DNA from 2 places in the Mediterraneibacter sp. ICN-202921 genome. Region 1 is predicted to be linked to the other one. Evidence: predicted binding sites of a transcription regulator. Region 1 holds the regulator's gene; the other holds the start of a gene.
The links. The regulator Rex, encoded in region 1, represses fermentation and respiration genes when NADH is low (regulators of the CRP and FNR family bind a similar motif). The targets are predictions, from matches to a motif close to ATTGTTAANTANTTAACAAT.
Positions count from the first base shown of each region.

Region 2: a site for Rex is predicted at 13,473-13,492, ahead of WKT01_RS07905 (glycerol dehydrogenase). Genes of this name have one in related genera too.

Region 1 covers NZ_JBBKBE010000001.1:67,755-84,526, reverse strand. Annotated here, with positions in the region: gene WKT01_RS00400 (NAD(P)H-hydrate dehydratase) at 1-440, opposite strand, end outside; gene WKT01_RS00395 (redox-sensing transcriptional repressor Rex) at 602-1,246, opposite strand; gene WKT01_RS00390 (ABC-F family ATP-binding cassette domain-containing protein) at 1,415-3,349, shown strand; gene WKT01_RS00385 (NADP-dependent isocitrate dehydrogenase) at 3,526-4,722, opposite strand; gene WKT01_RS00380 (GntR family transcriptional regulator) at 4,734-5,399, opposite strand; gene WKT01_RS00375 (2-isopropylmalate synthase) at 5,416-6,804, opposite strand; gene WKT01_RS00370 (phosphoglycerate dehydrogenase) at 7,017-8,180, opposite strand; gene serC (3-phosphoserine/phosphohydroxythreonine transaminase) at 8,182-9,264, opposite strand; gene ilvB (biosynthetic-type acetolactate synthase large subunit) at 9,309-10,985, opposite strand; gene ilvD (dihydroxy-acid dehydratase) at 10,998-12,671, opposite strand; gene leuB (3-isopropylmalate dehydrogenase) at 12,714-13,799, opposite strand; gene yajC (preprotein translocase subunit YajC) at 14,142-14,417, opposite strand; gene tgt (tRNA guanosine(34) transglycosylase Tgt) at 14,546-15,676, opposite strand; gene WKT01_RS00335 (L,D-transpeptidase family protein) at 15,693-16,772, opposite strand, start outside.
Region 2 covers NZ_JBBKBE010000007.1:68,973-85,744, forward strand. Annotated here, with positions in the region: gene WKT01_RS07850 (MurR/RpiR family transcriptional regulator) at 1-44, opposite strand, end outside; gene WKT01_RS07855 (2-keto-3-deoxygluconate permease) at 470-1,435, shown strand; gene WKT01_RS07860 (amidohydrolase family protein) at 1,491-2,648, shown strand; gene WKT01_RS07865 (MFS transporter) at 2,945-3,811, opposite strand; gene WKT01_RS13750 (HAD hydrolase family protein) at 4,094-4,444, shown strand; gene WKT01_RS13755 (HAD family hydrolase) at 4,600-4,701, shown strand; gene WKT01_RS07875 (hypothetical protein) at 4,819-5,058, shown strand; gene WKT01_RS07880 (DNA polymerase III subunit alpha) at 5,231-8,704, shown strand; gene pfkA (6-phosphofructokinase) at 8,830-9,861, shown strand; gene murI (glutamate racemase) at 9,882-10,703, shown strand; gene WKT01_RS07895 (DUF1934 domain-containing protein) at 10,707-11,174, shown strand; gene WKT01_RS07900 (GIY-YIG nuclease family protein) at 11,527-12,204, shown strand; gene WKT01_RS07905 (glycerol dehydrogenase) at 12,316-13,413, opposite strand; gene WKT01_RS07910 (UvrD-helicase domain-containing protein) at 13,703-16,772, shown strand, end outside.

The DNA of each region.
Region 1 (16,772 bases):
GCTGATATCTGATTCATCTGCGCTATTATATCCACATAGTGTCCTTGTATATCCCTGTTTAATCCCACACCGAAAAGTGCGTCTATTACAACAGTATATTCTTTGGACGGAATCTCTGTGCATGACATAAGCCCTAACCTTTCCAGAACTTCCTTCTGTGTACGGCATTCCATGCTTAAAGACTGTTCACGTCCCGCAAATACAACCGTCGGAAGATACCCTTTCTCTTTCATAAGGCGTGCTATGGCAAAGCCATCGCCACCGTTATTTCCACTTCCACAGACGATCAGCGCCTTATCCAGCCTGATCTGTTCTGTCTCCATGACTTCTACTGTCTTTAGAGCCGCTCGTTCCATCAATACCATAGAAGAGATCCCTATTTTTTCTATCGTATGTTTGTCTGCTTTCTGCATCCATACTCCGTCTGGAAGATATCGCATATAACTCCCCCGCCTTTCCTAAAAAATAAAAATCAGCAGAATCATTTCTTGTCTTTCACATCTTAAAATGAAAGAACGTGTAAAAAGGAAAACCTGATTACACGTTTCTGCCTGCATATTCCTGTAAATGTATACACTGCTGCATACTATACACAGCGTCACTAGTTTTTATGTTCTTCATTATAACGGCTGATATTATAAGAAAGCTTCATCAGACTGTCCGAAAGGTGTACATTTTCGACAATTATATCCTCCGGAAGATTCAAATCCGTGTGTGCAAAATTCCATATTGCCTTTATTCCATTCTCGATTACAAGTTCTGCCACTTCGATTGCTTTAGATTTAGGCAATGTGAGGATTGCGATCTCAATATCGTTTTTTTGAAGAAATTCTTCCAGATCATCCATCATACGGATCGGGATCCCACGGATAGAAACCCCTTCCAGGCGCGGGTTTACATCGAACAATCCTTTTAAAATGAAACCGCTTTTCTCAAAAGAAGCATAATTTGCCAGTGCCTGCCCTAAATTTCCCGCTCCTATGATAATAATAGGATGTTCTCTGTTCATCCCTAATATTTTTCCGATCTCTGTATATAGATATTTCACATTATATCCATATCCTTGTTGTCCAAATCCACCAAAATTGTTCAAATCTTGTCTTATCTGCGATGCCGTTACACGCATCTTCTTGCTCAGATCACTGGAAGAGATTCTTTCCACTCCTGCCTCCAGCAATTCTCCTAAATATCTGTAATATCTTGGCAGCCTTCCTATTACTGCACGTGATATTTCTCTTTGTTCCACAGTCATCGCCCTCCAAACTTAAATCTACGCTTTATTATATAAAATTGTTAATATGATGTCAAATTATAGTTGTATTTTCTTCGGTTTTCGTTATAATTGATTACATATGCAGCGTCAGACAACGCAACGGATACATAAATATACACCTATACTTTCAGGAGGAGTTTCATGATACTCGCATGTCATAATATTCATAAATCTTTTGGAGAACATCTGATCGTAAAAGAGGGCTCTTTTCATATTGAAGAACGGGAAAAAGCGGCGTTCGTCGGTATCAACGGAGCCGGCAAGTCTACTATTTTCAAAATGATCATGGGAGAGGAACCGGCTGATAGCGGGGAGGTAGTCCTTGCCAAAGGAAAAACGATCGGTTATCTCGCGCAGCATCAGACGCTTTCTTCCGGAAACACGATTTATGAAGAAGTCAAAACAGCCAAAGCGCATCTGATCCAAATGGAACACCAGATCCGTTCTATCGAATTAGAACTTAAAACACTGTCCGGAGATGCTTTAAATGCCAGGCTGGAAACTTATAACCGGCTTGTCTCCACATTCGAGTCCATGAACGGATACGCCTATGAAAGTGAGATTGCGGGAGTTCTCAAAGGGCTTGGTTTTCAGGAAGCAGATTTTTCTAAACAGACCGATACCCTGTCCGGAGGACAAAAAACCCGTGTTGCGTTGGGAAAACTGCTTCTTACCCAGCCGGACATTCTTTTGCTGGATGAGCCCACCAATCACCTGGATCTAAATTCGATCTCCTGGCTAGAGACATATCTTTTAAACTATACCGGCGCTGTTTTTATCATCTCGCATGACCGGTATTTTTTGAACCGCGTCGTAACAAAAGTCGTAGAGATCGAACAGGGAACGATCCGGACGTATGTCGGAAATTATAAGGCTTACGCAGAGAAGAAACAGCAGATCCGGGATGCACAATTAAAAGAATACCTGAATCAGCAAAGAGAGATCAAACATCAACAGGCTGTCATAGAAAAGCTTCGTTCTTTTAATCGTGAAAAATCCATCAAGCGCGCAGAAAGCCGTGAGAAACTGCTGGAAAAGATCACACCAGCAGAAAAGCCTGTCCAGACAGCCACACAGATGCATCTTACATTAGAGCCGTCCTGTATCAGCGGCAACGACGTACTCTCCGTTGCACAATTATCGAAGAGCTTTGATTCACAGACACTGTTTCATAAAGTCGATCTCGAAATAAAGCGCGGGGAACATGTTGCCGTGATTGGAGATAACGGTACCGGCAAGACGACTTTATTAAAAATACTTAACCAGGTCATTCCTGCCGACGAAGGTTCTTTTACTCTCGGTTCCAAAGTAAAAATCGGTTATTATGATCAGGAACATCATGTACTGCATGATGAGAAAACCATATTTGATGAAATATCCGATGCCTATCCAGCGCTTACAAACACACAGATACGAAATACACTGGCTGCTTTTCAGTTTACAGGCGATGAAGTTTTCCACCTCATTGGAAATCTATCCGGAGGCGAAAAAGGCCGTGTTTCATTGGCAAAACTTATGCTGTCAGAAGCAAATTTCCTGATTCTTGACGAACCGACCAATCACTTAGATATTACCTCTAAAGAAATATTAGAGCATGCACTCAACGACTATACCGGCACCGTACTCTATGTATCTCATGACCGCTATTTTATCAATCAGACAGCGACCCGCATTTTGGAATTGGTCAATCAGACTTTTGTGAATTATATAGGAAATTATGATTATTATTTAGAAAAAAAAGAAGAACTCACTGCTGCTTATGCTCCGACTTCTAACGCTGCGGGCGGAGAAGATTCGCAAAGCACAGCCTCTGATGCAAAACTAAACTGGCAAGAGCAAAAAGAATTGCAGGCAAAAGAACGAAAAAGGAAAAATGATCTGAAGAAAACAGAAGAACAGATCACATGTCTGGAACAACGGAACCAAATAATCGATCAGCTCATGACGCAGGAAGATGTCTATTCCAATTCCATCCGCTGTCAGGAACTCGCTGAAGAAAAGCATAAAAATGACTGTACATTAGAAGAACTATATGAACAGTGGGAAACTCTTGCAGAAGGCGGATCCCTCAATTAGATTTGAAAAAAGACGACTTCACGCTATTGTACATCTCCAATTGGAAGAAAATAAATCTCTTTATTTGGAAGTGCGCAGCAGTGTGAAGTCGATTTTTTTAACAGAAATATGAATTTAAGCGGCAAAAGTGTATGCATGAAATATGTGTTTTATGTGAGCAAAAAATTTCGGCAACTTTATAATCTTTCAGCGATTGCTTTTATGAATTCTTCGCTGTTTAGCACATTTGGATTTTCAATCGTTGTGATCAAGGCTAGATCTTTTGTCATGGAGCCGGATTCGATCGTGTCAATAGTTGCCTTCTCCAGTCTGTCGGCAAATTCCATAAGTTCTTTATTGCCATCCAATTCGCCGCGTTTTCTTAAAGCTCCGCTCCAAGCAAAAATGGTTGCCACAGAGTTAGTGGAAGTCTCCTCTCCTTTTAGATGTTTATAATAATGGCGCTGTACAGTTCCATGGGCAGCCTCGTATTCATAATATCCTTCCGGAGATACAAGGACCGACGTCATCATGGCGAGTGAGCCAAATGCAGAAGATACCATATCACTCATTACATCTCCGTCATAATTTTTACATGCCCATATGTATCCGCCTTCTGACTTCATGACTCTTGCCACTGCGTCATCGATCAAAGTATAGAAGTACACAATCCCTGCTTTTTTAAATTTTTCATCATACTCTGCGTCATAAATCTCCTGGAAAATATCTTTGAATGTATGGTCATATTTCTTAGAAATCGTATCTTTTGTTGCAAACCAAAGATCCTGTTTTGTATCCAAAGCATAATTAAAGCAGCTTCTTGCAAAACTTGCGATTGATTTACTGATGTTATGCATCCCCTGTATGATCCCAGGTCCGTCAAATTCATGGATCAGTTCTTTTTGCTGTGTGCCGTCTTCTGCCGTATATACCAATTCTGCCTTTCCAGCTCCTGGGATCTTCATTTCTGTTCCTTTATATACATCTCCATAAGCATGTCTGGCAATCGTGATCGGTTTCTTCCAATTCTTTACACATGGTTCAATCCCTTTCACCACGATCGGTGCACGGAAAACAGTTCCATCCAGAATCGCACGGATTGTTCCATTTGGACTTTTCCACATTTCCTTTAGATCATACTCATCCATCCTTGCCGCATTCGGGGTAATAGTTGCACATTTAACAGCAACCTTATATTTTTTTGTTGCATTTGCTGAATCTATCGTAACCTGATCATTTGTCTCATTTCTGTGCTGTAATCCTAGATCATAATATTCTGTTTTTAAATCTATATAAGGTTCAAGCAAATTGTCTTTGATCATTTTCCAGAGGATCCTGGTCATTTCATCCCCATCCATTTCTACTAACGGTGTCGTCATTTTGATTTTTTCCATTTTTTCTCCTCCTAAATATCTTCATATCCTTGTTTTTTCAGATTCTGCATCACATGCAGGATATGTTCATTAGCCAGCTGTTCTGCCATATTTGCATCTTTATCACGTATAGCCCGCAAGATCTGCTTATGTTCTCGTATAGATTTTCTTGCTCTTTCTTCTGAAACAACGGAAAATTTTCTCGCAGGCTGCACGTATTTATGAAAATCCATAAGAACATGACTCAATATCCTACTGTTTGAAGCCTCATATAAAATCGTATGGAATCGTCCGTCTAACAGCGTGATCTGTTCTACATTATATGTTCCCTCCCGTTTCATATGGAATTCAGACAGCAGAATTGTTTCATCCAGCGCCTCCATCTGTTCTTCTGTAATATTTTCAGTTGCCCATCTGGCACAAAGTCCCTCAAGCATGGAACGTATCATGTAAATATCCTTTACGTCTTTTGAAGAAATCCCTGTCACATATGCCCCCTTATTGGGAATAATCGTCACAAGTCCTTCCAGTTCCAATTGTCTGAGTGCCTCCCGTACAGGGGTACGGCTTACGCCTAATTCTTTTCCGATCGTATTCTCCCGCAGTTCCTCATGTTCTTTATACTTCCCTTTCAGAATATCCTCACGGATTTTCTGAAAGACTCTTCCGCCAAGAGAATACTCCTGATATTCCTCCATTTCGAAAGCCTCCTGCTTACAGTGTTATATGCAATTCTTCGCATATAGTATTTATTTTCTCAATTAATTCTTCATCTGTCAAGACCGTGACTCTTCCTTCTTCATATTCTTTGTCTACCCAGTCTTTTACCTTGCATACTAATTGGGAATTCTTATCTACCTGTCGTTCTTTCGGCAATTTATAAAAAGCGTTTATCCAGTAAGCAATTCCCGCAGCCCCCGATGTATTCGATACAGATACGAGCGCCGGGCGGTCTAAGAATTTTTCTGTATCAAAGATATTGTATATTTCCTCATTTTTCAGCATGCCGTCCGCATGAATCCCCGCCTTTGTCACATTGAAGTTTTTTCCTACAAACGGCGTCCTGGATGGAATATGGTATCCAATCTCTTTTTCATAGTATTCCGCAAGTTCTGTGATTACTCTGGTATCCATTCCATCCAGCGTTCCTTTCAACTGCGCATATTCAAAGACCATGGCCTCCAAAGGAGTATTACCTGTCCGTTCCCCAATACCAAATAGAGAACAATTTACGCCGGATGCGCCATACAGCCATGCAGTTGTTGAATTATTGACAGCCTTATAAAAATCATTATGTCCGTGAAATTCGATCAGTGAGCTTGGAACCCCTGCATGTGTCATCAGTCCGTAAATGATACCCGGAATAGAACGTGGAATCACTGCTCCTGGAAAATTCACCCCATATCCCATTGTATCACAGACACGTACTTTTATTGGTATTTTATATTCTTCCATTAATTTCATCAGTTCTACACAAAACGGAATCACAAATCCATAAATATCTGAACGAGTGATGTCTTCTAAATGACATCTTGGACGTACGCCTATCTCCAGACAGTCTCTGATAACCGACAGATAATGCTCCATTGCTTCACGTCGTGTCATTTTCAGCTTGTAAAATATATGATAGTCAGAACAACTCACCAGTACACCTGTTTCTTTTAAACCGATTTCTTTGACAAGCTGAAAGTCCTTTTTGCTGGCGCGTATCCAACTTGTAACTTCCGGAAATTCGTAACCCCTTTCCATACATTTGTATACAGCGTCTCTGTCTTTTTTGCTGTAAAGAAAAAATTCACTTTGACGGATTTTTCCTTTTGGACCTCCAAGACGATGCAGATAATCAAATATCGTGACAATCTGCTCCGTCGTATATGGAGCACGGGATTGCTGCCCATCACGGAAGGTCGTATCTGTGATCCATATCTCATCTGGCATATGATGGGGCACGATACGATCATTGAATGCAATCTTTGGAATCTCATCATATCGGAATAAATTCCGAAACACATTTGGTGTTTCTACATCTACCAGAGGATACATATATTCCTCCAGCTCTAAAAGATTTGTATGTTGATTCATAAATACCTTTCTGTCTTCCACTTTTTACCTCCTGCACACAGAGCATATCCGCCCCTTTTATCTTGTATAATTGTATACAATTATACATTTTTTGTCAACTACAATATAACTCCCTTTTATATCCTCTTTCTGACCAACTCCAGTATATTGTACAGACACTTTTTGCCGTTATATAAAACAGACCGCACCGGCAGTGAGATCACTGTCCGGTACGGTCGCCTTTATTCTTTCTTCTAATGGATCATACGTACTTTCAATACTCCGTCTATACTGTTAAATTTTTTTATCAGATCAGCCGGCACTTCTGCTTCTACATCCATCATTGTATATGCATATTCTTTTTTGCTCTTATTTGTCATAAGCGTAATATTTAGATTTTCCCCAGCAAGCAATGCCGTAAACTGTCCAAGCATATTGGGAATATTATGATGTAGCACTGTGATACGTGTTCCGTCTCCTTTTGTTCCCATATTACAATCCGGATAATTTACAGAATGCGCAATATTTCCATTTTCCAAAAAATCGATTACTTCTGCAACTGCCATCCGTGCACAATTATCTTCGGATTCTTCTGTAGAGGCTCCAAGATGCGGAATAACAATCGCGCCTTTTACTCCGGCTATTTCCGGTGTAGGGAAATCTGTGACATAGCATTTTACAGCGCCGGACACAAGAGCGTCTACCATATCCTCACTATTTACAAGAACATCTCTTGCAAAATTTAAGATGACTACATTTTCCTTCATCAAACTGATAGCGCCTTTATCGATCATACCTTTTGTATCTGGCGTAGCCGGAACATGAATCGTGATATAGTCGCATTCTTTATACAATTCATCCACTGTCTTTGCATGATGGATATTTCTGGACAGCTTCCATGCTGTATCTACAGAAATATATGGATCATATCCGTATACATCCATTCCCAAATGGGTAGCTGTATTCGCAACCAGTACCCCGATAGCTCCCAGGCCGATCACACCAAGCTTCTTTCCTTCAAGTTCTGTACCTGCAAAGACCTTTTTCTTTTTCTCTGTCATCTTGGCCAGATCTCCGTCTTCTTCATGTTCTTCAACCCAATTGATCCCGCCGATGATATCCCTAGCAGAAAGCAGCATGCCTGCAAACACTAGTTCTTTCACACCATTTGCGTTTGCTCCAGGTGTATTAAATACAACGATTCCCTTTTCTGCACATTTATCCAAAGGAATGTTATTCACTCCTGCGCCTGCACGAGCGATTACTTTTAGATGATCGCTGAATTCCATGTCATGCATAGCAGCGCTTCGTACCAGTACCGCATCTGCTTCGTCCATATTTTCTGTTTTTACATATTTTTCCCCAAACTGTTCCAAGCCGATCTCTGCGATCGGATTCAGGCAATGATATTCATACATTTTACAGATTCTCCTCCTCAAACTTTTTCATAAATGCTACGAGAGCCTCTACGCCTTCGTACGGCATAGCGTTATATATGCTGGCACGCATACCGCCTACAGTCCTGTGTCCTTTTAAATTCTCAAGACCTGCCGCCTTTGCTTCCTTTACGAATTTTGCATCCAGATCAGGATTACCTGTAACAAATGGTACATTCATCAAAGAACGATCCTTCTTTTCCACAGTGCCTTTAAATAACTTACTCTGATCCAGAAAATCATAGAGCAGCTTTGCTTTCTTTTCATTGTGCTCTTTCATCACAGAAAGTCCGCCCATTGATTTCAGCCATTTAAACACTTTCCCACAGATATAGATTCCATATGCCGGAGGTGTGTTATACAAAGAATCGGCATCTGCATGTGTTTTATATGTAAGCATCGTCGGTGTTCCAGGTAAGACTTCCTCTGTGATCAAATCTTCCCGTATGATCACGATGACAACGCCAGCGGGTCCGATATTTTTCTGTACGCCACCGTAAATGACTCCATATTTTTCCACATCAATTGGCTCTGAAAGAAAACAGGAGGATACATCTGACACCAGTATTTTTCCTTTTGTATTTGGCAGTTCTTTATACTTTGTCCCATAGATTGTATTATTTTCGCATATATATACATAGTCTGCATCTTCAGAAACCGGAAGATCAGAACAGTCCGGGATATATGAAAAAGTTTTGTCCTCTGAGGAGGCAATCCGATTTACTTTTCCATATTTTTCAGCTTCTTTGGCAGCTTTTTTTGCCCACTGACCTGTTATGATATAATCTGCCACACGATTTTTCATTAGATTCATCGGAATCATCGCAAACTGCTGGGACGCTCCACCCTGCAAAAACAACACCTTATAATTATCCGGAATACCCATAAGATCACGCAGATCTCGCTCTGCTGTCTGAATAATTTCTTCAAACGCTTTAGATCTGTGACTCATCTCCATAACAGACATGCCTGTTCCCTGATAATCCAGCATTTCTGCCGCAGCTTCCTTTAAGACTTCTTCCGGCAGCACTGCTGGTCCTGCCGAAAAGTTATACACTCTACCCATTTTCTTTTCCTCCTGCACTTATAATTTATTTTATGATAATGGAATTACTCCTCCATATCTTCTTCATCAAATGCATCGCTGATAGCCGCACCAGGAGCCACCATCGGCCATACTTTGTCATCTGCGTCGATCTGACAGTCTATAACGACCGGACTATTCATACTAAGCGCTGTCGCAAATGCCTCTGCAAACTCCTCCTTAGTCTGTACCCCGATCCCCTTTGCACCCATCGCCTCTGCAAGCTTTACAAAATCGACACCATCCCTGAGCACAGTTGCCGAATATCTTTCATCATAAAATAGATCCTGCCACTGACGTACCATTCCGAGTACATGGTTATTTACAACCACTTGAATGATCGGAATATGGTGCCGTACCGCTGTCGCAATCTCATTCATATTCATGCGGAAACAGCCATCCCCGGCAATATTAACGACCGTTTTATCTGGACAGCCGCATTTTGCGCCCAAAGATGCGCCTAATCCATATCCCATTGTTCCAAGACCTCCGGATGTCAAAAATGTTCTCGGCTCCGTATATTTATAATACTGTGCCGCCCACATCTGATGCTGTCCGACTTCGGTTACGATCAATGCCTCACCCTTTGTCTGTCTGTAGATTTCCTCCACGATAAATGGACCTGTCAATGTATCATGATGGTATTTCAAAGGATACTTTTCTTTATATTCCTGTATCTGCGCAAGCCATTGAGAATGCGCCTGCTGCGGAAGCTTTTCATTGATTCTTTTCAGGGTTTCTTTGAGATCCCCTGTTACCCCCTGGGTAATGACTACATTTTTATTCATCTCTGCCGCATCAATATCCAACTGCAAGATTTTTGCTTTCCGCGCAAATTTCTTTGTATTTCCCGTCACGCGATCACTGAACCTGGCTCCTGCCACGATCAGCAGATCGCATCCGCTTACTCCATAGTTGGAAGTCTTCGTTCCATGCATACCAAGCATACCTGTATACCTGGGATCTGTACCTGGAAATGCCCCTTTTCCCATCAGAGAATCTGTAACCGGTGCATCTACTTTCTCAGCAAATTCCCGCAATTCCTCTGAAGCGTCGGAAAGTACCGCGCCGCCGCCTACAAAGATATATGGCCGTTTTGACGCTTTGATCATGCGGACAGCTGCATCGATTTCTTGTTCCGAGGCAGGAGTTGTTTTTTTTCCTTCTGCATTTACAGTCATCGGTATATATTCTGTCTGATTCGCCGTAATATCTTTTGGAATATCGATCAGTACAGGCCCCGGTCTGCCAGATTTGGCGATCAGAAAGGCTTTGCGGATTGTGTCAGCCAGTTTTGTAATATCCTTTACAATATAATTATGCTTGGTGATAGGCATGGTGACCCCTGCAATGTCAATCTCCTGAAAGCTATCCTTTCCAAGCAAAGCGACCCCTACATTACATGTGATCGCCACCACAGGGATTGAATCCATATAAGCGGTCGCGATTCCTGTTACCAAGTTCGTAGCCCCCGGGCCGCTTGTTGCCAGACATACGCCGACCTTTCCTGTTGCACGGGCATATCCGTCTGCCGCATGTGCCGCTCCCTGTTCATGAGAAGTCAATACGTGACGGATTTCATCTCTGTGTTTATATAACGCATCATACACATTTAAAATGGCTCCGCCCGGATACCCAAATACTGTATCGACTCCCTGCTCTTTTAAACATGCGATTACTATTTCCGCTCCATTTAATAACATGGCGCTTCCCTCCTAGTTGTTCTTCGGTATTTCCAGAATTGCTCCTCGGTTTCCTGAGGTGACCATGGATGCATATCTTGCAAGGTACCCCGTCTTGACTTTCGGTTCTCTTGGCATCCATTTTTCCTTTCTGCGTGCCATTTCCTCGTCCGAAATATCTACTTCCAATTTCAGTTCCGGTATATTTATCTTGATCAGATCTCCTTCCTCAAGAAGTGCGATCGGACCGCCTACGGCTGCTTCCGGAGAAACATGTCCGATAGAAGCTCCTCTGGAGGCGCCACTAAATCTCCCGTCTGTGATCAGAGCGACACTCGATCCCAATCCATAACCTGCGATCGCAGAAGTAGGGTTTAACATCTCCCGCATGCCCGGACCGCCTTTAGGGCCTTCATAGCGGATGACGATTACATCCCCGGGATGGATCTTTCCGTTTTTAATTGCTGCCGTAGCCTCCTCATCGCTTTCGAAGATTCTTGCCGGTCCTTCGTGTACAAGCATCTCCTCCACTACTGCGGAACGTTTTACTACACTTCCGTCCGGAGCTAAATTCCCTTTCAACACAGCAAGTCCGCCGGTCTCGCTGTAGGGATGTTCTATCGGACGGATAACTTCCGGATCCTTATTGATGCATCCCTCGATATTCTCTCCGATCGTCTTTCCTGTCACTGTCATACAATCTGTATGCAGCAGCCCCTTCTTATTTAATTCATTCATAACTGCGTAGACGCCGCCTGCTTCATTCAAATCTTCAATATATGTATGCCCTGCCGGAGCCAGATGACAGAGATTTGGGGTTTTTTCGCTAATACTGTTGGCAAAATCAATCTCAAAATCCATACCGATCTCATGTGCGATTGCCGGAATATGCAGCATACTGTTTGTAGAACATCCCAATGCCATATCTACCGTCAATGCATTTAAAATCGCTTCTTCTGTCATAATATCACGAGGACGGATATTTTTTCGTACCAGTTCCATCACCTGCATCCCTGCATGTTTTGCAAGCTGCAGCCTTGCAGAATATACGGCTGGGATCGTACCGTTTCCTTTTAGTCCCATCCCCAAAGCCTCTGTCAGACAGTTCATACTGTTTGCTGTATACATGCCTGAACAGGAACCACAGGTAGGACATGCTTTATTTTCAAATTCACAGACATCTGCTTCTGTCATTGTTCCCGCCGCATAGCTTCCCACTGCTTCAAACATACTGGAAAGACTTGTCTTGGAACCTTTTACATGTCCAGCGAGCATCGGCCCTCCACTGACGAAAATGGTCGGAATATTTACACGTGCCGCGGCCATCAACAGTCCCGGTACATTTTTATCACAATTTGGTATCATGACCAGTCCGTCAAATTGGTGTGCCATCGCCAGTGCTTCTGTAGAATCCGCGATCAAATCCCTTGTGACAAGGGAATATTTCATTCCAATATGCCCCATCGCTATTCCATCGCAGACGGCGATCGCCGGAACCATGATCGGCGTTCCTCCTGCCATTGCGACTCCCATTTTTACCGCTTCTGTGATCTTATCCAAATTCATATGTCCGGGGACGATCTCATTATAGGAACTTACGACCCCGATCAACGGTCTGTCCAATTCTTCTTGTGTCATTCCCAGCGCATTGAAAAGGGAACGATGCGGTGCTTGCTGCACTCCTTTTGTAACAGTATCACTTCTCATCTTGCCTTCCTCCTGTTCTTTCGTTTTTTGCCTCTTTCATCTCTATTCAACATAGGAACAAATCTTGTCTCCCATTTGGGAAGTTCCAATCTGCTTCTTGCCTTCTGACATAATATCGATCGTACGGTAACCTTCTTTGAGCGTTTTCTCCACAGCTGCCTCAATTGCGTCAGCAGCTTTGTCTAAATCAAATGAAAAGCGCAGCATCATCGCCGCAGAAAGTATCGTTGCGATCGGATTGGCAATCCCTTTACCTGCAATATCCGGAGCCGAACCGCCACTGGGCTCATACAAGCCGAATTTTGTCTCATTTAAACTTGCGGAAGCAAGCATTCCGATAGATCCAGTCACCATACTAGCTTCATCAGAAAGAATATCTCCAAACATATTCTCTGTCAGGATCACATCAAACTGCGCAGGATCTTTTACAAGCTGCATAGCACAATTATCAACCAGCATATGTTCCAACGTCACATCTGGATAGGAAGCGGCGACTTCCTCTACGATTTTTCTCCAAAGCCTGGAGGAATCCAAAACATTTGCCTTGTCGACGCTAGTCACCTTTTTTCTCCGTTTTCTGGCAATATCAAATCCTCTTCTTGCTATTCTTCTGATTTCTTCTTCATTATATGTAAGCTCATCCTTTGCCGTCAATACTCCGTTTTCTTCCTGTGTGCTACGTTTACCGAAATACAGACCGCCTGTCAATTCCCGCATGATCATCATATCAAACCCATTTTTTGTAATTTCTTCCTTTAAAGGGCATGCCTCTTTTAATTCTTCATATAGAACGGCAGGCCGCAGATTCGCGAATAGGTTCAACTCTTTTCTTATACGCAGAAGTCCTGCTTCCGGCCGCTTTGCAGGCTCTAACTTGTACCAGGGTGAAACTTTTGCATCTCCACCAATAGAACCCATCAGAACAGCCTGACTTTCTTTTGCCGCCAGGATCGTCTCCTCTGTCAATGGAATACCATGAACATCAATCGAAGCTCCTCCCATCAAAAGCTGTGTATACTGACAGGTAAATCCATACTGCTTTCCTGTCCTGTCTAGCACCTTCATTGCCTCTTCGACGATTTCTGGTCCAATCCCGTCACCTTTGATTACGCCTATCTTTAATTCCATCTGTCTTCATCCTTCCAACCATAAAAATACTAATTTTAATCATACTCCATTTCTACTGGTGTTTCAAGTATTTCATCCGAAAAAACAGAGCACTCTCCATTTTTTTATTTTCCCAGAAATCGAGTCAAAACAGCCACTTTGATTTCTTCAAGGCTTAGCTTAATAGATTTAGTATTGCGCCTTTTGTATTTCTGTTAGATCGATAGCCTCAGCCACTGTATCCCCCTAAAAAAGCGTGCGTCGTTAGGCACACAAGCAGAAAGGGCGCTGATATTTCCCAAAATCAGCGCCCTTTCCTTATATATAGCAGGAATTCTATTCCTTTTGATACTCACTCTATACTTATTCCGCACTTGGCTTTTCAATCTGTGCGATCGCAGCTTTCTGCATAGGAATACGGCAGTTTTTATTATTGCCGAATTCTACGATAACGTCATCATCTGTGATGTCAATGATAACACCATAGAAGCCGCTTGTCGTCAATGCAGTATCTCCGACCTCCATTGTAGCGAGCATTGCCTGGATTCTCTTCTGCTCCTTTTTCTGCGGACGCATAAGAAGAAACCACATACCTCCTAATACTACAGCATAGATGAGAATAATACCTATCATATTCATCTTGTTTCTTTCCTCCTAACTCTATGTTCAAACCAATAAGACTACTATACACAATATTCAAATAATCTTCAAGTCTGTTTTTCATTTTCTGTCGGTTTTTAAGACAATTTTTATATTCTGAGGAAAACTTAAGACTTTTGTCCCATTCCTGCGAGCTTTCTTTCCTTATATTCTTTATATGTTCCTCCTTCTATCGCTTCTCGTATCTCTTCCATCATCGTATTATAAAAATACAAGTTATGCAGCACGCAAAGCCTCATCCCCAGCATCTCTTTCGCCTTTAATAAATGGCGGATATATGCTCTGCTGTAACTTCTGCATGCAGGACACTGACAATTTTCTTCGATTGGTCTGTCATCCAACTCATATTTTGCATTGAACAGATTTAATTTTCCACGGTTTGTGTATACATGTCCATGACGCCCATTTCGGCTTGGATATACACAGTCAAAGAAATCTACTCCTCTATCTACTGCTTCCAATATATTCGCCGGTGTGCCCACTCCCATCAGATATGTAGGCTTATTCTGGGGAAGATATGGAACGACTGCATCCAAGATCCGATACATATCCTCATGGCTTTCTCCCACTGCCAGCCCGCCGACCGCATAGCCGTCCAGATTTAGTTCCGTGATCTGCTGTGCATGCGAGATACGAATGTCTTCGTAGATTCCACCTTGATTAATACCAAACAGCAGCTGCTGTGGATTCAAAGTTCCCGAGAGAGAATTCAGCCTATCCATCTCCTTTTTGCAGCGTTTCAGCCATCTTGTTGTCCGTGCCACAGACTTTTCCATATACGATCTGTCCGCCACACTGGAAGGACATTCGTCAAATGCCATAGCGATGGTAGATGCCAAATTAGACTGGATCTGCATGCTCTCTTCCGGTCCCATAAAGATTTTTTTTCCATCAATATGAGAGTGAAAGTGTACCCCTTCTTCTTTGATCTTCCTCAACCCTGCAAGAGAAAACACTTGAAATCCCCCGGAATCTGTCAGTATCGGCTTGTCCCAGTTCATAAATTTATGAAGTCCGCCTAATTTTCTGACGATCTCATCCCCTGGCCTTACATGGAGATGATACGTATTGGACAATTCTACCTGCGTCTTTATTGCACGCAGATCATCTGTCGATACCGCTCCTTTGATCGCAGCCGCAGTGCCTACATTCATAAATACCGGGGTCTCTATCGTACCGTGCACTGTGACAAGTCTTCCCCTCTTTGCTTTACCGTCTGTTTTTATCAGTTCATACATCTGTCATTTACTCCTGTTAATTGTGGATGATAACCGGGGTTCCCGTGGACAACATGCTGTACAGGGATGCCGCCTGGTCAAGAGGCATATTGATACAGCCGTGAGAGCCCAGACCGTCCTGATACAAACTCCCGCCAAAAGCTGGCTGCCAGGTTGCGTCATGGAAACCAATGCCGCTCCATGTCACTCGCATCCAATATGCTACAGGTGTCCTATATTCCGGCTCACCTGTAGAAGGATCGATCTCACCTACCAGCGTCTCATTCTGGCTCATTTCTAAAATCGAATAAACTCCTGTAGGTGTAATCTTCGCCGGAATTGGTTCGCCTGTTACTACATCTGTCTCAAGCGCAACACCTCCATCTATGATATACCACATATGCTGCGCAGATAAGTCCACTTCCAGATAGGTCGTTCCCCAGTCCTGTGCGCCATGAACTGCCGCCGTCTGATAATACGCCGGCTCTTTTGTCACAGTTTCTCCATTTTTAATACTGTTTGTCAATGCCTCAAATTCTGCGTCTTCATCTATAGACCATCCATAATCCCCACCGGAAACTTCGGTCGTTTTCCCCGTCGGAGTCGTGATCGTCCGGGTTGTGCCTTGTGTATCATAGGTATCTCCAAATTCTGTCAGCCATGTCCGCACTGCATCTGTATTAAATGTCACATTCATGTCTTCATCAACTGAAAGCCACTCAGATATCAACGTCTTGTCTACAACGACATTCTCGCCCATTGTATAGGTAATACTCGCCTTGCAGTAGGTATTCATTGTATCACATGCAGCCTGCACTTCTTTGGAGTCTGCTGTATATTTAGGTTCTGCATAGCAGCCTTCCTTCTGCATATTTAATGCAGGCTTAAACTCTGTGATATACTCATGTATCTTCTCTGTCAGGATTTCCATATTCACGGCAGTTCCATAAACTTCCGGTTCTACAGTAAACTTCTCCCCATCAAATTTCGGCATAGCAGATATCGGCTGTGTCTGTTCTACTGTCACCGGTTTCAAATCGGCGATCAATGTATTCAGTGCATCTGTGTCATAGGATACATTGACAGTTACTTTCTGGGAATTTTTATCAAAAAATGC
Region 2 (16,772 bases), on a different contig from region 1:
ACTCCACGAATTCTAACTTGGTAACTTGCATTTATTTGGGTCATCGCTCTTCCTCCTTTAACCAGATTATACATGATTTGAAATATATTTTCAATATATTTTTTAAATAATGAAATTTTTATTCAAACCTGCATGCTATATTTACTGTCTGTAAAATTTTATGAGTACATAATATTAATTGTTATAACAAATTTTTAAATGAAGCAAGTGGATGTTGTGAAAATAGAAAGCAGGCAGAAATGTTGCAACAAATACAACGAAATGCAGCAATTGTGCAGCACAACAGGAGATACTTTTAAAATCAAGTTTTAAACAGCTGGTAAAAAGTGCATAAACAGAAGGTTTTACTGATACACAGCAGAGAGTTCCGGAAAAAATAAATTGGCATGAAGTTTGCTTATACATTATATAACAAAACATATGCTGCGCGGCTGTGAAAATATAGTAGGACGAAAGAGAGGTAAAGGATATGAAGATATGTGCGACAATGAAGAAATTTCCAGGAGGGATGATGGTAATTCCATTGTTGATCGGATGTCTGGTTAATACATTTATTCCGCAGTGTCTGGAGATCGGAGGATTTACGACGGCATTATTTAAGAGTGGACAAGCGACGCTGGTAGGGCTGTTTATCTTCTGCAGCGGGGCTACAATCAATGTGAGACAGGTAGGAATGCCGCTTTATAAAGGTGTGGTACTGACTGCTCTGAAGCTGGCCATTGGCGTGCTTATAGGGTATTTGTTGAATATGGCATTTGGGCCGGCGGGAATACTGGGGCTGACGCCATTTGCAGCAATTTCGGCGATCACGAACTCGAATGGAGCAATCTATACTGCATTGGCAAAGGAATTTGGTGATGACACAGATATGGGAGCGATCGCGGTATTGTCTTTGAATGACGGACCATTTCTTACTATGATTGCATTAGGGACCACAGGGCTTGCGTCCATTCCTGTTATCGACATTGTAGCGGCCATCATACCGCTTATCATAGGGATGATACTTGGAAATCTAGATTCGGATTTCAGAGAACTTCTTTCCAAAGGTTTAAATATGATACTTCCAGTTAATGGTTTTGTATTCGGAGCAAATATGAGCTTGATCACGATTGCCAAGGCAGGGGTACCGGGAATTATTCTAGGGATTATTACAGTTCTTTCAACGGGAGTACTCACGTATTTTATTTACAGCGCCATCAGAAGAAAACCTGACCCTATGGGAATGGCAATTGGAACAGTAGGCGGTAATGCAGTTGCGACACCTGCTGCTGTAGCTGCGGTAGATACGAGCCTTGAACCATATGCGGCATCCGCCACAGCACAGATAGCGGCATCTGTCGTTATTACAGCCATTCTGACTCCTTTGCTGACTGGTTTCGTAGCAAGGCGAAGCCAGAAAAAATTACAAAAGAAGGCAGAACAAAAGAACGAGTAAGTGTAAATCATATACGGATTAAAATAACGTTACATGAGGAAGAAGGAGGATGAAGATGGAACAGTATATAGTAAAAGCAAAGAATATAATAGCAGGACGTAAGCTACAAGTACTTCAAAATGCGGCCGTAGAAGTGAAAGATGGAAAGATCGAAGAAATTTATGAGTCGGAGACACAGATACCGGAAGAACTCAAAGACAAAGTGACGGATTTGGGAGACGTTACCTTGATGCCGGGGATGATCGACTGCCACAACCATCTTGCTCTTGATACTCGTTTAGAAAATCATCTCATAAAAATGAATGACTGCGAATGTGAACAGACGATCCGGGCATTGAAGACCATGAAAGACGATCTGGAGGCGGGTGTGACAACGTCCAGATGTATGGGAGACAGATACTATATAGATGTCACCTGCAAAAAAGCGCAGCAGGATGGAAGAATAGCAGGGCCGAAACTGGTCGTAAGCGGAATCGGAATGCGGGCGTCACACGGACACGGGTATGTGGGAATGCCTTTTGACGGACCAGAACAGTTCAGAAAGCAGGCAAGAGAAAATATTGCACATGGAGTCGATTTTTTGAAAGTTTTTACGACCAAGGTTATCAATGCGACGCCGTTTATTTATCATTTTATGAGTCCGGAAGAACTTAAAGCGGTTGTACAGGAGGCAAAGAGTGTAGGAATTACGACTGCCTGTCACTGTTCAGGAGGGCAGGGGCTGGAAGATTGTCTGGAAGCAGGTATTGACTGTCTGGAACATGTGTATTATATCACGCCCGAGCAGGTAGAAAGAGTAAAAAAAGCAGACAAATGGGTGGTATATACGCCAAGCTATGCTTTAAATGATACCTTATTGTTTAAGTTTTCGCCTCAGGGTAGAGAAGGAAGTCTGAAAGAAAAAGAAATTATCTGTCGCTGTCTTGAGGGAGCTATTTCGGGTGGATTAAAGTTTGGGATTGGAACAGACGGAATTCATACAGGTCTTCCCCAAGAAGCAGAATATATTGCTTCTTTAGGCGCATCGAATGAGCAGGTTCTTGCCGGTATTACAGTGAATGCAGCAAAGCTGTGCGGTGTGGATGATAAGACAGGGGCGATTGAAAAAGGTCTAGCAGCAGATTTTGTGGTACTTGCAGGAAATCCACTGAAGGATATAAGTGCATTAAAACAGGTAAGATCTGTATACCAGGATGGGAAGAAGATACGGTAGAAAAAAGATATTTAAAATGTAAGATTTTGGAGAAATGGCGTTTGCTCTTTATAAAGGAGTGAACGCCATTTTTTGTGAGATATACTGTTTTGTCTTGATGACAATTTTAAATTAAATTCAATACAGCTTTTTTCTGTGTCTTAGTATTAGGGTACAGCTTACCTCTTTCTTAACTGATAATAGAAAAATTAGTCTTCTCTTTCAATATTGAGTTCAGTTCGAAAGGCTCTGATTGATAATTTGTTGGAAAGATAAAACAAAAATGTTAATATTACAGCAATAACAGCATAAATAAACTATGCGGCACGATAACTGCCGGTTATATCGAAAATTCCAGCGCAAAGAGGAATTCCGAAAGAACTTCCGAGGAATAGGATAGTTGTGAATAAGCTGACATTTGCAGCATAATCAATTCTGCCAAATATGCGCTGTGTTGTAAATGTTGGCAGGATTACAAGTTCAGCAGTTACGATACCAAATAATACGCTTGGAACAAAAGCACTTATATCCCCGAGGCATAATGCGAGTGAAACGAAAGCTACAGCACATATAACACCACATACGATAATGGATTTAGAACTTCCAAGGCGATCAAAGACATTTCCAAGCATAATTTTGGCTACGAGTCCAATGATCATAACAAGGGAGTATAAAGCAGCAGCTTTCTCGGCAGAGATCCCTTCAGAAGTCCAATATGTTACAAGTTGCTGAGATGTACCAGATACAATTAATCCAATCAAAAAGATACCAACTGTATAGAGCCAAAACCAGGATTTTTTCATGGCATCTCTGCGCATAAAACCGGTAGGTTGTATCTCAGCCTCTGTCTTACCAGCAGTGCCATAAGGTTTTTGTCCAATGTCTTCTGGTTTTAGACGAATTAAAAGTATTGTAATACATACGATGACTATGATAGATATAGCAAGAATACGATAACTTGCGCGCCATCCAAATTCAATAATCAACTTCGATACAATAGGAGAAAGCAGGGAAGTGATTAAGCTGGACCCGGTATAGGCGATTCCGGTCATAGTTCCACGTTTGTCATAAAACCAGTTAGAAAGTAATAAATTCATTGGAATTGTTCCAAATAATCCAGAAGAGGCACCGGCAAGAATTCCGCCAATATAGAAAAACCATACATTAGGAGCCGATGAATAGATTAAATGTGCACAAGCTTAAACCAATGACAGAAGAGGATATCAGAGAGATATTGAACAATTGTTGCAAATAGAAGAAAGAGTCGGAATCTAGTGTCTGTTTCACATACGTCTGGAATTTTACAAGATAAAAAGTGGGGTATTGCTGTAGATTTGAGCAATACCCCATTCTATACAGGGAAAAGAAGGAATAAAATGAGAGATAAAATAAGAATGGTAGGATGAGATTTAGATGGTACACTGTTGAACGGCGAAAAGAAGCTGACATCTTATACACGGAAGATTTTGGATAGAGCAATAGCAAAAGGAACGGAGATAGTGATTGTAACGGGACGAAATTGGGAAGAGGTACCGGAAGATATTAAAAATTTTTCGGGAATACATTATATGATCACTGCGAATGGTGCCAGAATTACAGAAGTAGAGACAAATAAAATATTGGGGAACATTTACTGTCCTATAAGAAAGCAAAAAAAGCATTGGAAATGGTCCAAAAATACCAGTCTATACAGGATCTATATTATAAGGGGGAAGGTTATGTTTCGGAAAAACAATATTGGGAAATCGAAGAATATTATCAGGACCCGAAAATATGTCAGTATCTGCGCGCGACAAGAAAACGGGTACCGGATTTAATTGCCTTTTTGGAAGAAAAAAGATGTGAACTCGATAAAGTGGAAATTTTATTTAAGAGAAAAGAAGAAAAAGAACAAGCATGGCAGGAACTGAAGACTATAAAAGGAATTCGTCTTCTTAGCCTGCCGCAATTTAATAATATAGAAGTCAATGATATGGAGAATGCAGTCAAAGAAGTAAAAGCTGCCTCAGATTATGTTACAGATAGTAATGAAGAAGAAGGGGCGGCTAAAGCAATAGAAAAATTTGTTCTGTAATATACTTGCAATCCCTTTCAAATAGGGTATAATAGCAATATAGGCGTAGTGGCAGAAAGTGTTTGCCTTGTACAGCGCCGAGTAAAACCCAATGAAAATATGAAAGGAGTTTAAGAAATGAAAGTACAAAATATTACAGACATAGACGCGTTCTTTAAGGTAGTAGATTCTTGCAAGGGAAGAGTAGAGTTGGTAACAGGAGAGGGAGACAGACTGAATCTGAAGTCCAAACTTTCCCAGTATGTATCTATGGCGAATATCTTTTCTAATGGTGAGATTCCGGAACTGGAAATAATCGCATATGAAAAAGAAGATACAGATAAATTGATCAATTTTATGTTAAACGGCGGACAATAGAAGTACGCGTTAACAGGAAAAGGCTGGTTCGGTTTTTGAAGCAGGTATGTTATAAGGGCAGTTCCCCGACGGGACCGCCCTTTTTGTATCGTAGGATCTAAACGGGGAAAAGGAGTTTGCTTTTTCGTACTCCCGGATGATCTGAGTCAGGAAGAATGGCAAGGGGTGAAACATGAATTTTACACATTTACATGTCCATACAGAGTATAGTCTGCTGGATGGTTCTAATAAGATAAAAGAATATGTAGCCAGAGTCAAAGAGTTGGGGATGGACAGCGCTGCGATTACAGATCATGGTGTGATGTACGGTGTGATCGATTTTTACAGAGAAGCGAAAAAGCAAGGCATTAATCCCATACTTGGGTGCGAAGTCTATGTGGCGCCGGGTTCCAGGTTTGACAGAGAAATTTCCGGTGGAGAGGACAGATATTATCATCTGGTACTATTGGCGGAAAATAATACGGGATATGCAAACTTGATGAAGATTGTTTCGAAAGGCTTTGTGGAGGGATATTATTATAAGCCCCGTGTAGATAAACATCTGCTGCGCGAATACAGCGAGGGGATCATTGCCTTAAGTGCCTGCCTGGCGGGGGAAGTACAGCGCTATCTGACTAAGGGGCTGTATGAAGAAGCCAAAAAAGCGGCGTTTGAATACAAGGAAATTTTCGGAGAGGGAAATTATTTCCTAGAACTGCAGGATCATGGAATACCGGAGCAGAAAATGGTAAACCAGCGTCTGCTGAAAATGTCAGAAGAGCTGGGGATCGAATTGGTAGCGACAAATGATGTCCACTATACCTATGCGGACGATGCACAATCCCATGATATCCTTCTGTGCATACAGACGGGGAAGAAGCTGGCTGATGAGAACCGGATGCGCTACGAAGGCGGACAATATTATGTGAAATCTCCGGAAGAGATGCGTGCCTTGTTTCCCTATGCCGTACAGGCGTTGGAAAATACGCAGAAGATTGCAGACAGGTGCCATGTGACGATCGAGTTCGGAGTGACAAAACTCCCCAAATATGATGTGCCGGATGGATACACGTCCTGGGAATATTTGCAGAAACTTTGTTATGAAGGGCTGGAAAAGCATTATGCGGATCCTTCAGAGGCATTGAAAGAGCGTCTGCAGTATGAGTTGACTACCATAAAAAATATGGGGTATGTTGATTATTTTCTGATCGTGTGGGATTTTATCAAATATGCTAAAGATCATGGCATCGCGGTGGGACCTGGCAGGGGAAGCGCGGCAGGAAGTATTGTGTCTTACTGTCTGGAGATCACGACGATCGATCCGATCAAATATCAGCTCTTGTTTGAACGTTTTTTAAATCCGGAGCGGGTATCCATGCCGGATATAGACGTGGATTTTTGTTACGAGCGCAGACAGGAAGTCATTGACTATGTGGTGCGAAAATATGGCAAAGACCGGGTCGTTCAGATCGTTACATTCGGTACTCTTGCCGCACGGGGCGTGATCCGTGACGTAGGCAGAGTGATGGATCTTCCGTATGCGTTTGTAGACACGATAGCCAAAATGATCCCTACAGAATTGAATATCACGATTGACAAGGCACTGCGGGGAAATCCGGAATTAAAAAGAACATACGAGAGTGATGAACAAGTCAAATATCTGATCGATATGGCAAAACGTCTGGAAGGACTTCCTAGGCACAGTTCCATGCATGCGGCAGGCGTTGTGATCTGTCAGAAGGATGCGGATGAATATGTGCCTCTTTCCCGTGCTTCAGACGGAACGATCACGACGCAGTTTACGATGACAACGCTGGAAGAACTGGGACTTCTCAAGATGGATTTCTTAGGGCTTAGAACGCTTACAGTTATCCAGAATGCAGTGCAGATGGCGAGGGCGAAGACGCCCGATCTGGATATGACGAAAATCGATTACAATGACGCAGATGTATTAGAGTATATCGGAACAGGCAAGACAGATGGGATCTTCCAGCTGGAAAGCGGGGGGATGAAAGGGTTTATGAAAGAATTAAAGCCCCATAGCCTGGAAGATATCATTGCCGGGATTTCTTTGTACCGCCCGGGACCTATGGACTTTATCCCACAGTATATCAAGGGGAAAAACGACGCGTCGTCGATCACTTATGATTGTCCGCAGTTGGAGCCAATCCTGGAACCTACCTATGGCTGCATCGTATATCAGGAACAGGTCATGCAGATCGTGCGGGATCTGGCTGGTTATACATTGGGAAGAAGTGATCTTCTCCGTCGTGCGATGTCAAAGAAAAAAGGGGACGTGATGCAGAAAGAACGCCAGATCTTCGTACATGGTGATGAAGAGACGAACGTGCCGGGCTGTATCAAAAATGGGATAGATGAAAAGACGGCGAATAAGATTTATGACGAAATGATCGATTTCGCGAAATATGCTTTTAATAAATCTCATGCTGCCGCGTATGCGGTTGTAGCATATCAGACGGCATATTTGAAATATTATTATCCGGTGGAATTTATGGCGGCTCTTATGACATCGGTGATTGAAAATCCTTCTAAAGTGGCAGAATATATTTATGCATGCCGGCAAATGAATATCCAGATACTTCCGCCGGATATCAACCAGGGAATTGCGCGTTTTTCCGTGGACGGAGGAAATATCCGATATGGGCTGGCGGCGATCAAAAGTATCGGAAAACCGGTGATCGAACTGATAGAGCAAGAAAGAAAAGAGTTTGGATCTTTTAAAAATCTGGAAAACTTTATCAGCCGTATGTCGATAAAAGAGACATTGAATAAGAAGGTCATTGAAAACTTTATTAAGTCTGGGGCTTTAGATTGCCTCGGAGGAACGAGAAAGCAGTTCATGAGTATCTATATACAGATCATGGAGCACGTCAGTCAGGAGAAAAAGTATGCTATGACAGGCCAGATGACTCTGTTTGATCTAGTAGATGAGGAGCAGAAGAGTGAATTTGAGATCAAACTGCCGGATGTAGGAGAGTATACAAAGGAAAATCTGCTCGCCTTTGAAAAAGAAGTGCTCGGAATCTATATCAGCGGTCACCCATTGGAAGAGTATGAAGAAAAGTGGAAAAAAGTAATTTCTGCAACCACATTGGATTTTCAGCCGGATGAGGAGACTGGAAGGACAAAAGTACACGATGGGGAGAAGGAGATCATTGGAGGGATGATCACAGACAAAACAGTGAAACATACGAAGACAAACCAGATGATGGCATTCGTCACGGTAGAAGATCTGCTGGGGACGGTAGAAGTCGTAGTTTTTCCTCGTGATTATGAGAAAAATAGAGAATATCTGGAAATAGATAATAAGGTCTTTATACGCGGGAGAGTGTCAGAGGAGGACGAGCGTGCCAGTAAGTTGATCTGTGAGAAAGTGATCCCTTTTGAAAAAACAAAGAAGGAACTCTGGATCCAGTTCCCCGACAAAGCGTCTTATCTGGAAAATGAACAGATCGTCTACGGATATCTGGCTGATACAGAAGGAGAAGATGAAGTGGTGATCTATTGTGCGAAAGAGCGTGCTGTGAAACGTCTGCCTAAAAATCGTAACATTCAGATCAGTCAGGAAATCTTAGGGAGACTGATGAACCATTATGGCGAAAACAGAATAAAAGTGGTAGAAAAAGCTATTGAAAACCATTTCTAAATGGGGTAGAATATTACCCAAAGTGTTAAAAAATAATCAATGAAGCCAATGTATATAGACAAAGGCTGCTTTTAAAGCAAAAAAATGGGTTTAGGTTATTATTTTGGGAAAGGTGGAATTGAAACATGGCAGAGACAAAAGAAAACAAAACAGCAGCGGATAAGGCAAGAATGTTGGATGAGATCGAAGACAGGATCCGTACCATCGGCGTATTGACAAGTGGGGGAGATGCGCCGGGGATGAATGCAGCTATCCGCGCGGTAGTCAGAACAGCGTTGGCAAGAGGTCTCAAGGTACGTGGTATCCGCAGAGGCTATCATGGGCTTTTAAAAGAAGAAATCATCGATCTGTCTGCCCGTGATGTTTCCGATACGATCCAGCGAGGAGGAACGATCCTGCAGACAGCCAGATGTCAGTCTATGAGAACAGAAGAAGGGCAGCAGAAAGCCGCGGCAATCTGTAAAAAATACGGGATTGGCGGATTAGTCGTTATTGGAGGTGACGGCTCTTTCGCAGGTGCGCAGAAGCTGGCAAATCTTGGGGTAAATACGATCGGGATCCCGGGGACGATTGATCTGGATATCGCATGTACAGATTATACGATCGGCTTTGATACAGCTGTTAATACGGCGATGGAAGCCATTGATAAAGTGCGTGATACATCCACTTCTCACGAGAGATGCAGTATCATTGAAGTTATGGGAAGAGATGCGGGATACCTTGCATTGTGGTGTGGGATCGCAAACGGTGCAGAGAGGATCCTTATGCCGGAAGAGAAAGATTTTAATGAAGAAGAATTGATCGCTGATATTATGGAAAATAAAAAACGCGGCAAAAAGAATTATATCATCATCAATGCAGAAGGCATTGGAGATTCTATTAATATGGCAAAAAGGATTGAGGATGCAACCGGGATCGAGACGAGAGCAACGATCCTCGGACACATGCAGCGCGGCGGAAGCCCTACATGTAAAGACCGAGTGTACGCGTCTACAATGGGCGCCATGGCGGTGGATCTTCTGTGCCAGGGAAAGAGCAACCGTGTGGTAGGCTACAGAAATGGACAATTCGTGGATTTTGATATGGAAGAGGCGCTGGCCATGAAAAAGAATATTCCAGAATATCAGTATGAGATTTCAAAAGTATTGGCAATCTAGGAGAGAAAAATAAAGTGAAGGTGACAGGAAAGAAGGCGGCGCCGATCGGTGTATTTGATTCCGGAGTCGGCGGCCTGACGGTAATGCGGGAAATCTCCCGTCAGCTGCCCAGTGAGAATATTATATATTTTGGAGATACGGCGCGTGTGCCTTATGGGAGCAAATCCCAAAATAATGTGATCCGTTTTTCAGAACAAATCATCCGTTTCTTAAAGGCGAAACAAGTAAAAGCCATCGTGATCGCCTGCAATACAGCTAGTGCGCTTGCGTTGGAAACAGTGCAGAAAGAGTTTGATATTCCCATTATGGGGGTGGTGATCCCAGGAGCTCGCGCGGCAGTTGAAGCGACACAGAACCGGAAGGTAGGCGTTGTAGGGACAGATGCGACGGTGCAGAGCCGGATGTATACGAGGATCATCCACGAGATGGCGCCGGATATTACGGTATTAGAAAAAGCATGTCCGCTATTTGTTCCGCTTGTGGAGGAAGGCTTTAAAGAACACGTTGTGACAGAAGAAGTTATAGAGTACTATCTGACTTCTATGCGAAATACGGAGATCGACGCCATGATCTTAGGGTGTACGCACTATCCGCTGCTTCGCTCTAAAATTCGCGCTTTTATGGGAGAGAAGATACAGATTGTAAATCCGGCCTATGAAACGGCTATGGATCTGAAAAAACTTTTGAAAGAGTCGGGATTGGAAAATGACGGAACGACAGAAGAATGCAGACATTATGAGTTTTATGTCAGCGACGCGGCAGAAAAGTTCCGAAAATTTGCCAATACGGTGATGCCGTTTGATGTCCCGACGACAAATGTAGTAAATATTGAGGAATATTAAGATATGACAAAAGATGTAATCGTAAGTATTTCTGGTCTTCATATGGATATGATGTCCACTGCGTTCAAAGACGAGGAAGATGCAATTGAAGTTGTAACTCCGGCAAATTATTACTGTAGGAACGGAAAACACTATATCCTCTATGATGAAGTGCTGGAAGGTATGGCGGGAACGATTAAAAATAAAATAAAAATCACCGGTACGGACAGCCTGGAGATTATGAAAACAGGCGTGTCCAACACGCATATGGTTTTTGAGAGAAATAAGAAAAACCTTACTTATTACCGTACTCCATATGGTCAGATGCTGGTGGGAGTCAATACCCGCGATATGGAAATTAAAGTGACAGATGAAAAAATAGATATATTCGTAGATTATGAGCTGGATGTCAATCATGAGCCAATGGCAGACTGCCGGATTAAAATGAATATCATGCCTAAAGAAAGTAAAGATTTCTCCGTGTTGAGTTAAGAGAGCACGGAGAAATCTTTTTTTCATAGGAAATTACTCTGTAATGTTTCTATGAGAGAAAAATGTTCTGCAAGGATCACGTTGCAGCGTAGAGGTATTGCATTAGTTGAAATGAAGAGGATATAATAGAAAAGATTTGTGATAAGTGTTTGTATATGGACACAAATACCATAGCGTATATAAAAAATTAGAAAAACAGCATGCCAGAAAGTGCGGTTTCTTCTGAAAAATAGATTCTTGTACAGAAGCCCTTTTGCATGTTAGAATATAAAAAAGATATTGCAAAAGTTTTCTTTCCTCCGGGGATTGGCGTATGATCTGCTGTCGGAAAGAAACGTGAGGGAGATTTCAGATGGCAAAAGGCTTTGTTTATATACTTACCAACCCTTGCCTTGATGGATGGGTTAAAATTGGCATGACAGAACGCAATGATATTGAGAGCAGGCTGCGCGAGCTGAACGCGCCGCCCAACATCCCTCTTTCGTATCGCTGCTATGCTGTCTATGAAGTGGAAGATCCACTGGAGGTAGAAAGAAGAATACATAGTATTATTGACAGAGTAGATGATTCTTTGCACGCAAGGGAGCATCTGGAAAACGGCAGAGTCAGGATACGTGAGTTTTTCAAGATCTCCCCGGAAACGGCCTATGGCATATTTAAGGATATAGCAAGTTTGCGTGGAGATACAGATAAGCTGCAATTATATACACCGACTTTAGAACAATCGCAGGAACAGGAAATAGCAGAGAGAAAGACAAAGCGCTCCAACAATTCATTTAAGCTGCTGAATATCGCTGTTGGGGAAGAAATTTTCTTTTTGTATGATGAACAGGTCGCGGCAAAGGTGGTAAATGACAGAAACCAGATCGAATATGAGGGCGCAAGGTATTCTGTTACCGCTCTGGCTCGTAAGCTGTTGATCGAGAAACATGGATGGTCTGAAAATTTACATGTCAATGGTTGGATGTATTTTATAAAAGACGGGATTTCTTTAAGCGATTTGCGTGATCGTATAGAGAATACAGAGTAAAATTCAGCGTGAAGCCGATATTTCAAATGAAAGATCAGCCTCACGCTGTTGCTTTTTCCTGACGGAAGTCAGTTTGCCATTTGCATTTTATCCTAAGAAGAAATCCAGGTATTATTCTCCTAAGAAATATCTGCCGTAGGCGTCAGCCGCTTTAATGGCAGCACATACGGAATCTGGAGTTACAGGGAAAGGCATATTGTGCAGGGTATCATTCTCGGCACATGCCGCTTCTGCGACTTGCATGAGCTTTTCGTCTGTGACTTCTGTGATACCTAATTCTTTTAATGTGACCGGAAGTCCCAGTTCGATGCACCAGTCGATGATGTCTTCCAATTCCTCAGCAGGGATATTTTCCAGGACAAGCTGTGTGATCGTGCCAAAGGCTACTTTTTCACCGTGATACATATGGTGACATTCCTCCAGCACAGTGAAACCGTTGTGGATCGCATGAGCTCCGGCAAGACCGCCGCTCTCAAAACCAATGCCGCTTAATAGTGTGTTGGCTTCGATGACTTTTTCTACTGCGGGAGTTAAAGCGCCGGTTTCCAGTGCGAGTTTTGCCTTTATGCCTTCTTCCATGAGCGTGTCAAAACAAAGCTTTGCCAATGCGATCGCGGCGGAAGTGATCTGCCCACCGGCACATGTTGTAGCGCTGCTTGCCTGACAAGCCCTTGCCTCAAAGTAGGTTGCGAGTGCGTCTCCCATGCCGGATACTGTCAGTCGGACAGGAGATTTTGCAATGATGTCGGTATCCATAAGCACCATATTTGGATTCGCCGGAAGGAAGAGATATTCTTCAAATACACCGTCATCTGTATAGATCACAGAAAGCGCGCTGCAAGGTGCATCTGTAGAAGCGATCGTAGGACAGATCAGCACAGGCAGGGATTTATAATAGGCGACAGCTTTGGCTGTGTCCAGAATTTTCCCTCCACCGATACCAATGACCATATCACAGTTTTCTTTTTCAACAATAGCTGTTAGTCGGTTGATCTCATTTTTACTGCACTCTCCGTTGAAATAGTCAAATACGATCTGTGCGCTGCTGTCTTTAAAACCTGCCTCTACTGTGCCGCCGCATCTTTTGTATCCGGAAGCAGTGATGAGGATCAATGCCTTTTTGCCGTATTTTTCAGCGTATGCTCCCAGTTTTTTCAGTTCTCCTGCACCCTGCACATATTTGCTGGGGCTGATTAAAATATTTGCCATAACAGGCCCTCCTTTGTGGACAAAATAAGCTTTCTGAGAAAAGGATCGAGATTGCTTATATTGTCATTTTTATAACAATGATTTTATTTTAATCCCCGCTTGCTCTGCTGTCAAGCGGCAGTGAATTGCTATGCAGGATAAATCTGCATAGTAAGCGGGTCTGCAGCAAAATCAGAAGCTGAACGTGTAGGACAACATGTAGGATAAAGAGAAAAATGATATACACAAAAAAGAAAAATAGTTTATAATAAGAACAGGATTTTATCCATACAGGAGAGAAGGAAATAAGATGTTGATTGCTGATCTGCATATACATTCCAGATATTCCCGTGCTACCAGCAGGGAGTGTACGCCGGAACACTTGGAACTATGGGCAAGGAAAAAGGGGATACAGATTGTCGGAAGCGGCGACTTTACACATCCGGCATGGCGGGAAGAATTAAAAGAGAAGTTAAAACCTGCGGAAGATGGAATGTATGTATTAAAAAAGGAGTACCGGCTTCTGGATGACGCAGCGACAGACGCCTTTGAGCCGCGGTTTGTGATCACTGGAGAGATCAGTTCGATCTATAAAAAGAACGGGCGTGTGCGCAAGGTACATAGTCTGCTTATACTGCCGGGATTGGAGGCGGCGGAAAAAATAGCGGAAAAGTTGGAGGAGATTGGAAATATCCATTCTGACGGCAGACCCATACTGGGTGTAGACTGCCGAGATTTATTGGAAATTGTCTTGGAGATCTGTCCCAATGCGATGTATGTTCCAGCTCACATATGGACACCGCATTTTTCATTGTTCGGAGCATTTTCCGGGTTTGATACAGTGGAGGAATGCTTTGAAGATTTGTCTGCCCATATCCATGCGATGGAGACCGGTCTGTCCTCTGATCCGCCGATGAACTGGAGGATTTCCGCATTAGACGGGTATCAGCTCCTTTCGAATTCGGACGCGCATTCTCCCGCAAAGCTGGGAAGAGAGGCAAATATGCTGGATATAGAGTTGTCTTATGCGGGGTTGTATAAGGCAATCCAGCAAGGAGAAGGTCTGGTCGGAACAATCGAATTTTTCCCGGAAGAGGGGAAATATCATATGGATGGGCACCGGAAATGTAATTTGTGTCTTACTCCTTTGGAGACGGAGAAATATAAGGGGATCTGCCCGGTATGCGGAAGGAAGATCACGATCGGAGTTTCGCATAGAGTAGAGCAGCTGGCAGACCGTGCGGAAGGATTTATAAAAGAAGGAGCAAAGCCTTTTGAAAGTCTTGTGCCGCTTCCGGAAGTAATCGGAGCGTCCATGGGATACTCTGCGGCAAGTGTGAAAGTGCAGAAAGAATATCAGCATATGCTGCATTGTCTTGGACCGGAGTTTGAGATCTTGCGGACGATCCCGGCAGAGGAGATCATGCGAGTATCGGGACGGCGGCTTGCAGAGGGGATTAAACGGCTGCGAAGCGGCAAGGTAGAGAGGATTCCGGGATTCGATGGAGAATATGGGACGATACAGCTTTTTGATGCACGGGAAATAGAAGAACTGGATGGACAGATGAATTTTTTTGACACTCTTGGCATTGGATCGGAAAAGCCAAGAAGAGAGCGGATGACGCCTGTGAAGGCAGATAAAAACGGCAGAAAAGCAGAGCCAGAAACGATACAGGCACAGACGATACCGGCAGATAGGACAAAAGGGCTGAACTCTAAGCAGAAGAAAGCTGTAGAAACGTCGGGAAGAGATATTGCCGTGTCGGCAGGACCGGGCACAGGGAAAACAAAAACCTTAGTTTCCAGGATCGTCTATCTGTTAAAGAACAGAAAAGTAAAACCGTCGGAGATCACAGCTGTGACATTTACTAATCTTGCGGCAGCACAGTTATATGAAAGAGTACAGAAAGAGATGGGGAAAAACAGGCGCCTTTCTCATTTACAGATCGGAACCTTTCATGCAGTGTGTCTTACGCTTCTAAAAGAACAGGGAATGGAATTTACACTGATCGACAGAGCGGAGGCGCAAGAAATCGCTGAACAGGTATTAGAGGCACAGACATATCCGATGTCGGCTCGTGAATTTTTGGAAGCAGTCTCCAGACAGAAGGCTGGTATAGAGCAGCGCGTGACAGAAGAGGAAGAATGGCAGGCAGTATATAAGAGTTATGCGGAGGAACTTGAGAACAGGCGGCTTTTGGATTTTGACGACTTACTTGTAAAGACAGTGGAGAAGATACGAAGTAAAGAGATGGTTCCGGGATGGGAAAAAAGGTTTTCTTATCTGTTGATCGATGAATTTCAGGATATGAATCCTATACAGATGGAATTGATGTGGCTATGGAGAAGTGCGGGCAGAGAACTATTCGTGATCGGAGACGCGGATCAGTCGATCTATGGATTTCGGGGCGCAGATGCAGGCTGTTTTGAGAGGCTTAAGAAGGCAATGCCAGATGTATGTGTGATAGAACTGGAAGAAAATTATCGGTCATCTCCTGAAATCTTATCGGCAGCATTTGCGGTTATTTCGGAAAATCCAGGCGGCAGACAGGCGCTGCGCGCAAATTGCCCTTCCAATATCCCGGCGCGTCTTGTCCATGCGCAGTCCGATATGGCAGAAGCGATTTTTATCGCAAAGGAGATCGGAAGCCTTACAGGAGGGCTTGGTATGTTAGAAGCGCAGAGGCATGCGGAACATAGGCAGGAGAGAAAAGTGAGGGGGTTTGATGAGATTGTGGTACTTTACCGTACGCACAGACAGGCGCAGCTTTTGGAAACCTGTCTGAAAAAGGAAGGGATTCCTTATATTGTAGCAGGAAGAGAAAGTTTTCTTGAAGAAGAAAATGTGCAGGGAAGTATCCAGTTTTTTAGATATATACAGAATCGTGAGAATCTATGTGCCAAGGAGCAAAGCCTTGCCTGGCTGTGGAAATTGGAGAATTCTGTGTTGTCTGAGGAGATCGTGGATAAGACGGCACAGAGATTTGCCTCGCTTTATGCGCAGAAATCTCCACAGGAGTTTATACAGCTCTGGATAGAGGAGATGGGGCTTGTGGAGAATGCAGCTATGAAAAAACTGGCCAAGATGGCTGTGTTCTATGATAAAATGGATGATCTTATGCAGGCGCTGACTTTTGGCGTGGAGAGTGATCTAAGACGCTGTGGTGATAAAGAGTACAGCGCCGGCGCTGTTACGCTTATGACCTTACATGGCGCGAAGGGGTTGGAATTTCCGGCGGTATTTATCTGCGGAGTGAAAAAAGGGTGTATTCCGCTGGAAAACGGAAAATATCCTGTAGATGTAGAAGAAGAGAGACGTCTGCTCTATGTGGGAATGACAAGAGCAAAAGAGGAATTGATCCTCACATTTGCAGAGGAAG